Regions from separate parts of the Gracilimonas halophila genome, predicted to be linked through region 2. Evidence: riboswitches for the same ligand, from Rfam matches in the RefSeq annotation. Region 2 holds a riboswitch; the other holds the start of a gene.

Region 1 (6,194 bases), 820 kb from region 2:
AATGGTATTCATCAGGCTATTGTCGATCAGGTACCAAAGTTCAGCATCATTTTGTTGCTTTTGCTCCAGTACCTGAAAAATAACGGCTCCGCTTTCACCAACGGTATACTTTCCAAACTCGGTGTAAATGTCAGGTTCTTCCACGCCATCATCTTTGCAGGCTTCCTGTATATTTCTAACGATCTCACCGGTGATATACTCATAGTCAAAATCGAAGCTAAGGCTGTTCTGTATGGGGAACCCTCCGCCAATATTTAAGCTTTTGACTGAGGGGACCAGCTTCTTGATCTTGGTGAACTGGCCCAATGCTTTCTTAAATTCATTCCAGTAATACATATTATCACCCACGCCGGAATCAACAAAAAAGTGAACCATAACCAGTTCAATACGGTCATTGCCAATGATCTTTTCTCGTACAAAATCCAATATTTCTCGCTTGTTGATCCCAAGTCGAGAGGTGTAATAAGCTGCTTGAGGTTCTTCTTCAATAGATATACGCAATCCGATCTTGATCGGCTCTTTGGTCTCGAGCTCCATAAGTTTATCAAGCTCCCCAATATTATCTAATACACAAATAGAACTGGAGAATCCCTCATTGATAAGCCGACCTATTTTTTTAATGTAATTGTCGGTTTTATAACCATTATGGACAATGATCTTATCCTTGTTAAAGACCCCTTTCTTGTAGAGGTTTTCGATCAGATCGATGTCGAATGAAGAGGACGTTTCCAGCGACACATTTTCTTTTAATGCCGTTCTAACCACATGATTGAAGTGGCAGCATTTGGTGCAGTAGCAAAACTCATATTTACCGGAGTAGTTATTCTCGGAGATCGCTTGATTAAAGTACTTTCGTGCTTTCTGAATTTTTTCTCTAATCTTAGGCAAATACGAAAGCTTGAAAGGTGTCCCGTATTTCTGGATCAGTTTATGGAGATCAACGTTATTAAAGTGTAGCGTTCCGCCGGCAAGTTCAAAGCCATTTTGAGGGAAATGATAAGTCTGGTCAATTAATTCGTAATAATTATTCTTCATCAGATGGGGTAGAGGTCATGGGTAATTAAATGGATAATGGGGTGAAAAGAATATAAATATACGAGTTAATTGCAACGGATAAATAGGTTGTGTTTAAAAAAAGTAATTTGTTGAGTTCTGAGTTTTTCTGCACAAGTTTGAAAAAGGATGTAGATTTGATCTATGTTTTCAAAAGCAGGCGTAGTCAGTATATGGTTATTGATCCCGGTTCTGAGTTTTGCCCAGGTTCAGGATTCGGCACCTCGTGTATTTGATAGCGGTACAGAAATTTCTGTTCCTGATTCTATTCAAACAAAGCTTGTTGGTGAATCAACATCCCCTGAAAACATTTTGTTACAGTGGCTTTCAGCCGATGGATATTTGTATGCTTCCACTGATTCTGTAAAAGAAAACACGTTTTATATTGATCGGGGCTGCGCATTCGAATTTCAACAACTGAACTGGAATTACTCTGGAGCAATAGATACTGTTGTTACTCAGAATCCCCGGCAAAGATACAGGCAGGAATATTTACGGAATGAGATTGAATCCAGGCTTATCGAGTTGGCGGAAGATGGATTTCCATTTGCAAACTCAGAGATCGCGAAGTTTGATCCTGATCCTGAAAACTGTTCTATTGCTATTGAAGTATATCTCAGAACGGGGCAAAAAGCAGAGGCCTCGGATATTCTCTTTTTAGGTATTCAGACGAATTCACAAGCCTATCTTTCCAAAATATCCCGGTTTCAGCCCGGTCAGCTTATCACTTCAAACTATCTGCAATTTTTAAGAACCAATCTTAATAGCAGTGAATTATTCAATGAGGTGGGAGAAGGACAGGTGTTTTTGCGGGAAGGTGAACCGGTTATTGTGTTTGACGTTCAAGAGCGTTCACTGAATCAATTTGATGGATTGATCGGATATGTACCTGATGCAGCTGGAAATGGTCAGGTTGTGGGTGATGTGGAGCTTTCATTATGGAATGTGATCACTCAGGGAAATGGCTTTGATCTTAAATATCAGCGGTTGCGTTCAGAAACAAGCCAATTGAATGTTGGAGCTTCGCAAGACTGGATCGGAAATATTCCGGTGGGAGTTTCTGCCGGGTTTCAACTCTATCAAAATGATACCACATATCAATCCCGTGACCTTGATCTGAATGGGTATTACCGGTTGAACCCAGTTTTTAAATTGACTGGAGGAATTGGGTTTCAAAACACAACTTCAGGAAATAATGTTCCTGCTGTCATTGAGCCTGACGGTAAGAAACGTACGGCACGGCTGGGCTTCGAGTATTCAAATCTGGATAGGTATGTTGTACCTACTAAAGGCAGTTCGGTACGACTGATATTTGGTATCGCAAATAAAGATATTACGGATGATTCAAGTACAGCTTTTACACAGAATTTTCTTGAATTTACAGCCCGCAACTATATTCCTATTTTTGAAAAAAGTGTGATAGCGACTTCTTTACATGGATTTCTATTAGAATCGAAGCGAGTGACTGCCAATGACCTGATTCGGTTTGGGGGTGCAAATTCATTTCGAGGATATTCTGAGCAGCAATTTCGAGCCGCTCGTTTATTTTGGGGAGATATAGAATATCGTTTTTTACTGAACAACAATTCCTTTTTGTTCGGTTTTGGAGCAGCGGGAGGTTATCACCGGCCAATGTTATTGACTGAAACGAATAATGATTTTCAAATAACCGACTACCTTTTCTCCACAGGATTTGGGTTGAGTTACCAGACCCGCATCGGAAGATTGAAGTTTACCTATGCCATTTCACCGGAAGAATCGATAGGGAATGGAAAAGTGCATTTTGGTATCAGGACGGAGCTTTGATCTGATTTTTATCAAACCGCATCAATTTCCTTGTCCAGACACCGCTCTAAAAACCGATGAAGATTCGTCATCTGTTTCTGTCCCAGTTTTTGCCCAAAATAAGCTACTGCGTAAAGAGTGAAAAACACGATCACTAAAATTGGCAACAACCAAATGAATCCGGCAGATTTTCCTAATGACCAGTAAGAAAGTCCGATCATGGAGAGGGTCATTATGGAAAACCCGATGGTTGCATAGAAAAACACGAACATGGTCCACACGGAAGGTTTAGGGCCATATAATCCTCTAATTTCAGACCCTTCATCAGTCTCTTCAAGTGTAATAGTAAGCTGTGGTGACCAGAAATGCTGTTCCTCTTCAGGGGGACAAATAGTAGCGAACCCTTTAGTGGATTGCCCGTCACAAAGACGGTTTTGAGAACGAAGCTCCTGCCGGATCCTTTGATTGATCTCATCTGCAGTAAGTGGTGTTTCCACAAAGATGCGGGGGCGAATACGTTTGAATTCAATATGATCTTCCATGAAGGCAGGAGTCTTACTCTTTGTTATATCTGAATTTCTTCTGAATAATTGATTTATACAACCTTGTTTTGGAACACTCTCAATTCAGGTCTGGAATCTTAAATTTCCGGGCATTACTTCAAGAAACGTCAATGAAATTTTGAAGCTTAGGTTTCTGATACTTTCAAATGATTTTTTTTTATCCATGATAATAGGTTGCTCAGCGACTAAGAGACCGTTATATTCAAAGAAATTATTTATTGAATGCTTATAAAGAAAGACCGAGGGATGGGCCCGATGACGTCTTGGCAACCACTTCTGAAAAGGGGCAGGTGCCAAATCCCACAGCACACATAGAACTTTATGTATGCTGAAAGATAAGCGAGCTAATCACTCTCCGCTCTTTCTGTATAAGCCAATCTAAGATGAAAGAGTGAATATTAAACAAGCTTTACAAGACCGAATCCTGATCCTTGATGGAGCCATGGGTACGATGATACAGCGTTATAAGCTGGAAGAAAATGACTTCAGAGGCGAACAGTTCAAAGATCATCCTGATGACCTTCAAGGGAACAACGATTTACTTAGCCTGACTCGCCCGGATATCATTCAGTCCATTCATGAGGAATATCTGGAAGCCGGAGCTGATATTGTCGAGACGAACACATTCAGTGGAACATCCATCGCCCAGGCTGATTATGACCTGGAACATATTGTGTATGAGCTGAATCGAAAATCGGCAGAGATCGCTAAAAAAGCGACGAATAAATTCAACCAACAAAATCCGGCTAAGCCAAGGTTTGTCGCCGGCTCGATGGGACCAACGAACAAAACAGCTTCCATTTCCCCGGAAGTCACGGATCCCGGTTATCGGGCTGTAACCTTTGATGAGCTTGCTGAGGCGTATAAAGAGCAGGCAAGAGGCTTAATGGATGGAGGGGCGGATGTGCTGCTGGTAGAAACCATATTTGATACGCTTAATGCCAAAGCTGCATTATTTGCCATTCAGAATTTGTTTGAGGAACGGAGAGAGGAAATCCCAATTATGGTTTCCGGAACCATTACAGATGCTTCGGGGAGAACGCTTTCAGGTCAAACTGTAGAAGCTTTTTTGATCTCAGTTTCCCATGCGCCCATTCTCAGCGTAGGATTCAATTGTGCTCTTGGAGCCAAGCAGCTTAAGCCCTACCTGCAAAATCTATCTGACAGATCACCTTTCTTCATCAGCGCCTACCCGAATGCAGGATTGCCGAATGAATTTGGAGAATATGATGAAGGTCCGGATGAAATGGGAAATCAAGTGGAAGAATATCTTGAAGATAAATTGGTGAATATTCTCGGCGGCTGTTGCGGTACAACTCCAGCACACATTACTAAAATGGCCCAACTGGCCCGGAGTTACGAACCAAGAAGTATAAACCGCAAAGGGGCAAAGGGAGTTTTGATATGATTCTGAGAAAACAATCAGTCAAAAATACCCCCGACCTCTATCTGACGATGAGTTGGAATTCTAAAATTTTGGTAGCAAGAACAGTATGAAGTCATTACCTCTGACACTTAGCGGACTTGAACCCCTTATCATCACGGAAGACTCTAACTTTGTGAATGTAGGAGAGCGGACCAACGTCACCGGCTCAAGGAAGTTCTTGAATACCATCAAGAATAAAGATTATGATCAGGCTCTTAAAATTGCGCTCGATCAGGTGCGGGGCGGAGCACAGATCCTGGATGTAAACATGGATGAAGGTATGCTGGACAGTGCGGCTGAAATGACCCACTTTCTGCATCTGATAGCTTCTGAACCTGATATCGCCAAAATTCCTATTATGGTAGATTCCTCGAAGTGGGAAGTTATTCTCGCAGGATTGAAATGCTTGCAAGGAAAAGGCGTAGTGAACTCAATCAGTCTGAAGGATGGGGAAGAGGAGTTTCTGCGACGAGCAAAGATCGTTCGACGCTTTGGCGCGGCCGTTATTTGTATGGCATTTGATGAGGAGGGGCAAGCCGATACGCTTCCACGTCGAAAAGAGATATGTGGTCGGGCCTATAAACTGCTAACCAAAGAAGTTGGATTTCATCCATCAGATATCATTCTGGATCCCAATATCTTTCCGGTGGCAACCGGAATGGAGGAACACAGGCTGAATGCGATGGATTTCTTTCTTGCTGCCAAGTGGATTCGGGAGAACCTACCGGGGGCACACGTTATTGGAGGTGTTAGTAATGTGTCATTTTCCTTTCGCGGTAATAATCGTGTACGTGAAGCCATTCATTCTGCATTCCTTTATCATGCTATAGAGCACGGAATGGATATGGGAATTGTGAACCCTACCCAGCTTGAGGTGTATGATGATATCCCGGAAGACCTTCTTGAAAGAGTAGAAGATGTGCTTTTTGATAGAAAGAATGATGCCACAGAACGACTTATGGAAATTGCAGAGGAGTTTAAAAATGAGGGATCCTCCGTTAAAGCTAAAAAAGACGATGAGTGGCGTAAAAAGACAGTGGAAGACCGGATCAGTCACTCGCTGGTAAAGGGGATCAATGAATACATTGAAGAAGATGCAGAAGAGGCCCGGGTTAAGTATGAAAGTCCTCTGCAGGTGATCGAAGGACCGCTTATGGATGGCATGAATGTAGTCGGAGATCTCTTCGGCTCAGGTAAAATGTTTCTTCCACAGGTCGTGAAAAGTGCCCGCGTAATGAAACAAGCTGTAGCCTATCTAACGCCATACCTTGAAAAGGAGAAAGCTGAGAATAAAGACACAAGTGAGCGCCCTAAAGTACTATTAGCTACTGTAAAAGGTGATGTGCACGACATTGGAAAAAATATTG
Region 2 (6,194 bases):
TGGTGTAGATCTGCAACAGGTTGTCTGTTCCTTTAAGATTGGCCAGGGGAGAATCAGATTTTACCTCTTCCACTCCAACTGAAATTCCTTTTGGGGTGAATTCTCCCAAATAGCGCAATTTCCGGTTGTTAACCATAGCCTGAGCGTTTCGGCTTTTCCAATGAGCATCATACTCAGGAATCTTTTGGAAAAACTCTTCGGTAGAGAATGAGGTTAAACTTTCCGGAACCAGGGTGTCCACCCGGATTTGATCTCGTTCAAAAATATACCCGCACGTTCTGGCAAGGATCAGGAATTTACGGGCTACGTCTTCACCGGAGAGGTCATCCCGTGGATCAGGCTCGGAATAACCATCCTCTTTTGCTTTCAGAACGGCCTCACTGAATGAAACTCCATTTTGTAATTGAGTGAATAAAAAGGTCATGGTTCCGGAAGCCACTCCTGATATTTTAGTGATCTCATCCCCGCTGTTGAGTAAAGTTTTTATGGTGCTTATGACAGGCAAACCGGCACCTACTGCAGTTTCGAATCGGTATTGAGCTGAAGCTCCATTGTTGGCTTTCACCAGACGATCAAAATAATCCTGCTCAAAAGTGTTTGCCCGCTTGCTTGGCGTTGTTACATGAATGCCATTTTCCAGAAGCTCACCATAAATTCTGGCAACAGTCTCACTTCCGGTGGCATCAACAAAAATCAGGTTTTCAGGAGCATCCTTTATAAGTTTGTAGGAGATCTTGGTCCAGTCTGTTTTTTCACCCGTTTTAAGTGACTTGGCTTGTTCAAGCTGCTCCAAGGTCGGATGCCAGCTGAGATAGTTGCTGTTGCAAAAACCAATAACCTCAAGTTCAAAAAGAGGATGGTTCAGGGCTGTGATCTGCTTCAGCAAGGATCCGCCTACAGCACCAACACCGGCGATAAAAAGGGAGAGTTTTTTCTTCTCAGGATCAGTTTCAGGTCTGGATTTATTTAATGTGAGTGTCATGATTAAATTATTTGATAGATTTGTAAAATGATTTCAATTCGGCATTCAGCTTTTCAAATTCTATTAAGAAAGCATCGTGTCCATACACAGACTTTAGTTCAGAAAATTGACTGTTGGGGATGAGGTCGGCGAGTTCTCTTTGTTCTTCAATCGGGTAGAGGAGGTCGCTGTTGAACCCAAGTACCAATACCGGTTTATGGAGATTTTCAAGCACTTCTTTAAAGCTGCCACGACCTCGTGAAACATCGTGCGAATCCATTGCTTTAGAGAGCGTGACGTAGGTATTGGCTTCAAACCGTTCGGTTAGTTTTTGCCCCTGGTAATTCAGGTAAGATTCAACCTGATAAATGTTCTTTTCAGGATGAATACCCCGCCCGAATTTTTGCTCATAATTCCCGGGAGCCCGGTATGTGATCATGGCCATGGCTCGGGCTGCAGCAAGTCCTTTTACAGGAGGATGTTTAGGATCATAAAACCCGCCTTTCCAGTTTTCATCTGCGTAAATGGCCATCCGTTGCGCCTCACTGATACCAATGGCCCATGGTGAATGCGATTTCCCCATCACAAAGAGGGCAGCAGATTTGACCCGATCATCCATAAGGGTAAATTCGAGGGCGATCATTCCTCCCATAGATCCGCCAAGGGCCAGTTCAATGCCCCGAATATTCCATTCATCCAACAGTAGTTGCTGGAAGGTGACGATATCTCGGATGGTGATCTCCGGGAAATCTGCTTGCCATGCTTTTCCTGTTTCTGGGTTGATGGAGGTGGGCCCGGTAGAGCCATAACAACTTCCCGGTACATTGATGCACAAGATAAATTGCTTTTCAGGATCTAGAATACCGTCCTCTTCAAACAAACCACTGAACCATTCATTGGCAGCTGCATGACCTGTAAGGGCATGACAAATCAGGACCACATTGTCTCGATTTTCATTGAGAGTTCCCCAGCTTTTCCAGGCGATATCTACCTGGGAAAAAGTATGTCCGGATTCTGTGGTCCAGCTTTTATTCAGTGTTGTGATTTTGATGTCTTTGTTCATATTAGTCAACTTTTAAGCAACCTCGCAGCGTCCGATAGGTCCTGCGAGCGTTGCGAGTATAGGCCTCTAAATTAAATACCGAACGCTGCGAGGACCGTTGGACGCTCGCAGGTTCTCCTAAGGTATGTTTGGTTTGATAAAAAGCGGGCATGGATTTCCACCACGCCCGCAATGGAGTACTAATCAGAGTTATGCTGTTACTTTAATTTTGGCAAAAGCTTTTTCGAAATCCTCGATGATATCATCGATATGTTCAATGCCTACTGAGACCCTAATCAGATCCCCTTTAACACCACTTGCTTTTTGCTCTGCATCATTGAGTTGCTGATGTGTTGTGGATGCCGGATGAATGACCAGCGTCTTAGCATCTCCTACATTGGCGAGGTGACTCGATAGCTCTACATTTTCGATGAACTCACGTGCGGCATCGTATCCACCTTTCACACCAAAGGTGAAAACAGAACCAAAGTGATCTTCTTTCAGATACTTTTTGGCTCGTTCGTGATAATCATGTTCGGGAAGTCCGGTGAAATTGATCCATTCAATTGCGTCATGATCTTTCAGCCAGTCAGCCAATTTGAGGGCGTTTTCATTGTGTCGTTCAACCCGCAGGGAAAGAGTCTCTAATCCCTGAAGCAGCAGGAAGCTGTTGAACGGCGATTGAGATGGTCCAAAGTCACGAAGTCCTTCAACCCGTGCCCGTATGGCAAACGCGATGTTACCAAACGGACCGTCTTCCCCAAATACTTCCCAGAAATTAAGGCCGTGGTAGGAAGGGGATGGCTCACTGAATCCCGGATATTTCCCATTACCCCAATTGAAATTTCCTCCATCAACGATCACCCCACCAATAGAAGTCCCGTGCCCACCGATCCATTTTGTAGCAGAGGCTGTAACTACATTCGCTCCGTGTTTTAGAGGCTGTACTAATGCGCCTCCTGCTCCAAAAGTATTATCTACCACAAGGGCAATTCCATGCTTTTTCCCAAGCTCGGAAAGCCCTTCGAAATCGGCAATATTACCACGTGGGTTTCCTATAGATTCCACATAGAGAGCTTTAGTATTTTTGTCTATATGTTTTTCAAAAGCTTCCACTGTATCCTCTTCTGCAAATTTCACATCAATGCCTAAACGGGGAAGGGAAACTTTGAATTGATTGTAGGTTCCTCCATAAAGGTTTTGAGTAGAAACAATGTTATCACCGGCATCAGCGAGATTGGTGATGGCTAAAAATTGTGCCGCTTGTCCTGATGCGGTAGCAAGTGCGGCAGTTCCACCTTCAAGGGCAGCCAGTCTTTTTTCAAAAACATCGTTGGTGGGATTCATGATCCGTGTATAGATATTTCCAAATTCGCGAAGCGCAAAAAGGTTGGCGGCGTGCTCCGTATTATCGAAGTTATAAGAAGTGGTTTGGTAGATGGGAACTGCCCGTGATCCGGTTGCGGAATCTGGTTCCTGTCCTGCGTGTAATTGCAGGGTTTCAAATTTGAAGTCTCGGTTTTCTTTTTCGTTGCTCATGATAATTGGTTTTTTATAAGTAATTATTATTGCTTGTTTTGAATTTGAACTGATGATCCTCCTCTGCGAAACTTCAATTGAGCGAACAAAAAAAGCCTCTTTCAGAGATGAATCCGAAAGAGGCTTTTCTTATAAAAACCGGGTCTTATCGAACTCATCTTTTCCATCACATAAAAATTTATGTAACAGACAGGATGTGGCACCTTTTATCCTGCACATAAATATTTATATGCGGGAAACGGTTGCCAAGGCTTCACAGGACCTGATCCCTCCACCTTTCGTAATGAGAATGCAACAGTATGTTAAAGAACAATTGAAATTAAATTCCAATAAAAAAGCCCTTTTGGGTAATAATCAAGAGGGCTTTGTCTAAGATCGTATATTTATACCATAGCCCTTATGTCTGTGCGTAACACATATACATGCAACACATAATCATTGCAGAGGGGTTCGTGATATTTTTTCGGAATAATTTCATTGCTTAAAAACTACGTGGAGATTTTGGATGGTGCAAGTAATTTTTTAAAAGATTCTAAGAATGTTGATTTGATTGATCTTACTTTGATAAAAAGTGAAAGAATCAGAAGACTTATGCTGGATTCTTCAGAGCACCAGCGCGTCTCCACTAGATTCAATTACTTCCCATAGCCCAAATTCCGCACCCATCCTTCTTTCTCTCTCCATTTCTCTCTTACTTTCACGTGTAGTTCCAAATAAACCTGCTTACCAATGAACTCTTCGATGGATTCCCGGGCCTGAATTCCTAATTCTTTAATAGCCGAACCACCTTTCCCGATCAGCATGCCTTTCTGAGATTTTTGATTCACAATGATATCGGCATGAATACGGTCGATGTCCACATCGGCATCATAAGAAACCACTTCCACCGTACATGAGTAGGGTATTTCTTGGTGAAATTGAAGGAAGATCTGCTCACGTACCAGTTCCGAAACAAAGAACCGAACAGGGTGTTCACTGAGGTCTTCCTTGGGGTAGAAGGGTGGGCCGGGCAACAATCCGGATCGAATTTTCTCCATCAATTCGGAAACTCCTGTTCCTGCGGTAGCAGAAACATAATGAACCGAATGGATCTTCATTTTGTCCTGAATTTCAGATGCTGATCGTTCAGCTTTTTCCTGATCTGCAAAATCCATTTTATTCACAACAAGATACACAGGCTTGTTAATAGAGCTGATTAATTTTATGACATCATCGGTGGGATGTTTATCGGTAGGATCGTGGATGAAAAGGATAAGGTCGGCATCAGAACGAGCTCGTTCCACTGTTTTCATCATGGCTTTTTGCAGTTCATACTTTGGAGAGATGACGCCCGGTGTATCCAGGAAAACGATCTGTGTGTCATTATCTGAAAAGATTCCCACGATCTGATGTCGCGTGGTCTGGGCTTTGTGTGTGGTGATGGAGATCTTGGAGCCGAGAATGTAATTCATCAGCGTAGATTTCCCAGCATTCGGTTTACCGATGATGGCGACGTATCCGGATTTATGTGGTTTGGTTTCAGACATAGATACTATTTACAGTTTCAATATTTTAACACTACTCTAATCCACTAACTTCTTCAGTTCCGTGATCATCATCAGAGCCTCGATCGGAGTCATTCGATTCGGATCGGTAGCTTCCAGCTTATTCAGAACGGTTTCGATCCGGGGATCTACATGTGTCTGGAACATAGTCATTTGTGAAGTCTCCGGTTGTTTTTCCACTTTATCCGAAAGATTCTTCGAAGCTTCTTTTTTGGATGATGCTTCCTTCTCTATACTACCGTTTTTGTTGGTGATATCGAGGCTGTGGCTTTCAAGGTTTTTGAGAATTTCCTTGGCACGTTCAATTACAACTTGTGGTAATCCCGCCATATCGGCAACCTGAATTCCGTAGCTGTGGTCAGCTCCACCCCGAACCAGTTTTCTGAGAAAGACCACTTTTCCATCATGTTCTTTTACCTGTACGTTGAAATTCCTGGTACGGTCATACATTTGCTCTAACTCGTTCAGCTCATGGTAATGGGTGGCAAATAAGGTCTTTGCAGCAACAGGAGCATGGTTATGCAGATATTCTGCCAGTGACCAGGCAATACTTAATCCATCAAATGTAGAAGTTCCGCGCCCAACTTCATCCAATAGAATAAGCGATCGCGGGGTGGCATTGTTGAGAATGTTGGCTGCCTCGTTCATCTCAACCAAGAAAGTACTTTCGCCTGCAGCCAGGTTATCCGATGCACCAACACGGGTAAATATCTTATCAACCATTCCAATAGTAGCCGACTTTGCCGGTACAAAACTCCCGACCTGAGCAAGCAAAACGATCAGTCCGGTCTGGCGTAAAATGATACTTTTACCGGCCATATTAGGCCCTGTAATAATCAGAATCTGTTGGTTTTCATTATCAAGTTTAATGTCGTTAGGAATGAAAGGTTCACCCATAGGAAGAGACTTTTCAACTACAGGATGGCGTCCTTTTTCAATGTCAATTTCTTCGTGATCGCCCACTTGAGGCTTGGCGTAATTATTCCGGAAGGCGACTTCGGCAAAACCCTGTAAAACGTCAAGTTCCCCAATAGCCTGGGCAACCTGCTGGACGTCATCAGCGAACTCAGCAACATACAGGCGAAGTTCTTCGAATAATTCATATTCC

Evidence for each region. A riboswitch is a leader RNA that binds a small molecule or an ion and turns the genes downstream of it on or off. The one in region 2 is predicted to bind S-adenosylmethionine.
Region 1: it holds a riboswitch for S-adenosylmethionine, as region 2 does, so the genes downstream of both, ACFSVN_RS06795 (homocysteine S-methyltransferase family protein) here and ACFSVN_RS10510 (O-acetylhomoserine aminocarboxypropyltransferase/cysteine synthase family protein) in region 2, are expected to answer to the same signal.

The regions. Positions count from the first base shown of each region.
Region 1 is NZ_JBHULI010000024.1:97,449-103,642, forward strand. Features, by position in the region: gene ACFSVN_RS06780 (type III PLP-dependent enzyme domain-containing protein) at 1-1,035, opposite strand, end outside; gene ACFSVN_RS06785 (BamA/TamA family outer membrane protein) at 1,198-2,859, shown strand; gene ACFSVN_RS06790 (hypothetical protein) at 2,871-3,380, opposite strand; SAM riboswitch class I at 3,625-3,743, shown strand; gene ACFSVN_RS06795 (homocysteine S-methyltransferase family protein) at 3,844-4,809, shown strand; gene metH (methionine synthase) at 4,895-6,194, shown strand, end outside.
Region 2 is NZ_JBHULI010000024.1:916,698-922,891, reverse strand. Features, by position in the region: gene ACFSVN_RS10520 (homoserine dehydrogenase family protein) at 1-982, opposite strand, end outside; gene metX (homoserine O-acetyltransferase MetX) at 990-2,024, opposite strand; gene ACFSVN_RS10510 (O-acetylhomoserine aminocarboxypropyltransferase/cysteine synthase family protein) at 2,214-3,542, opposite strand; SAM riboswitch class I at 3,694-3,832, opposite strand; gene era (GTPase Era) at 4,178-5,068, opposite strand; gene mutS (DNA mismatch repair protein MutS) at 5,105-6,194, opposite strand, start outside.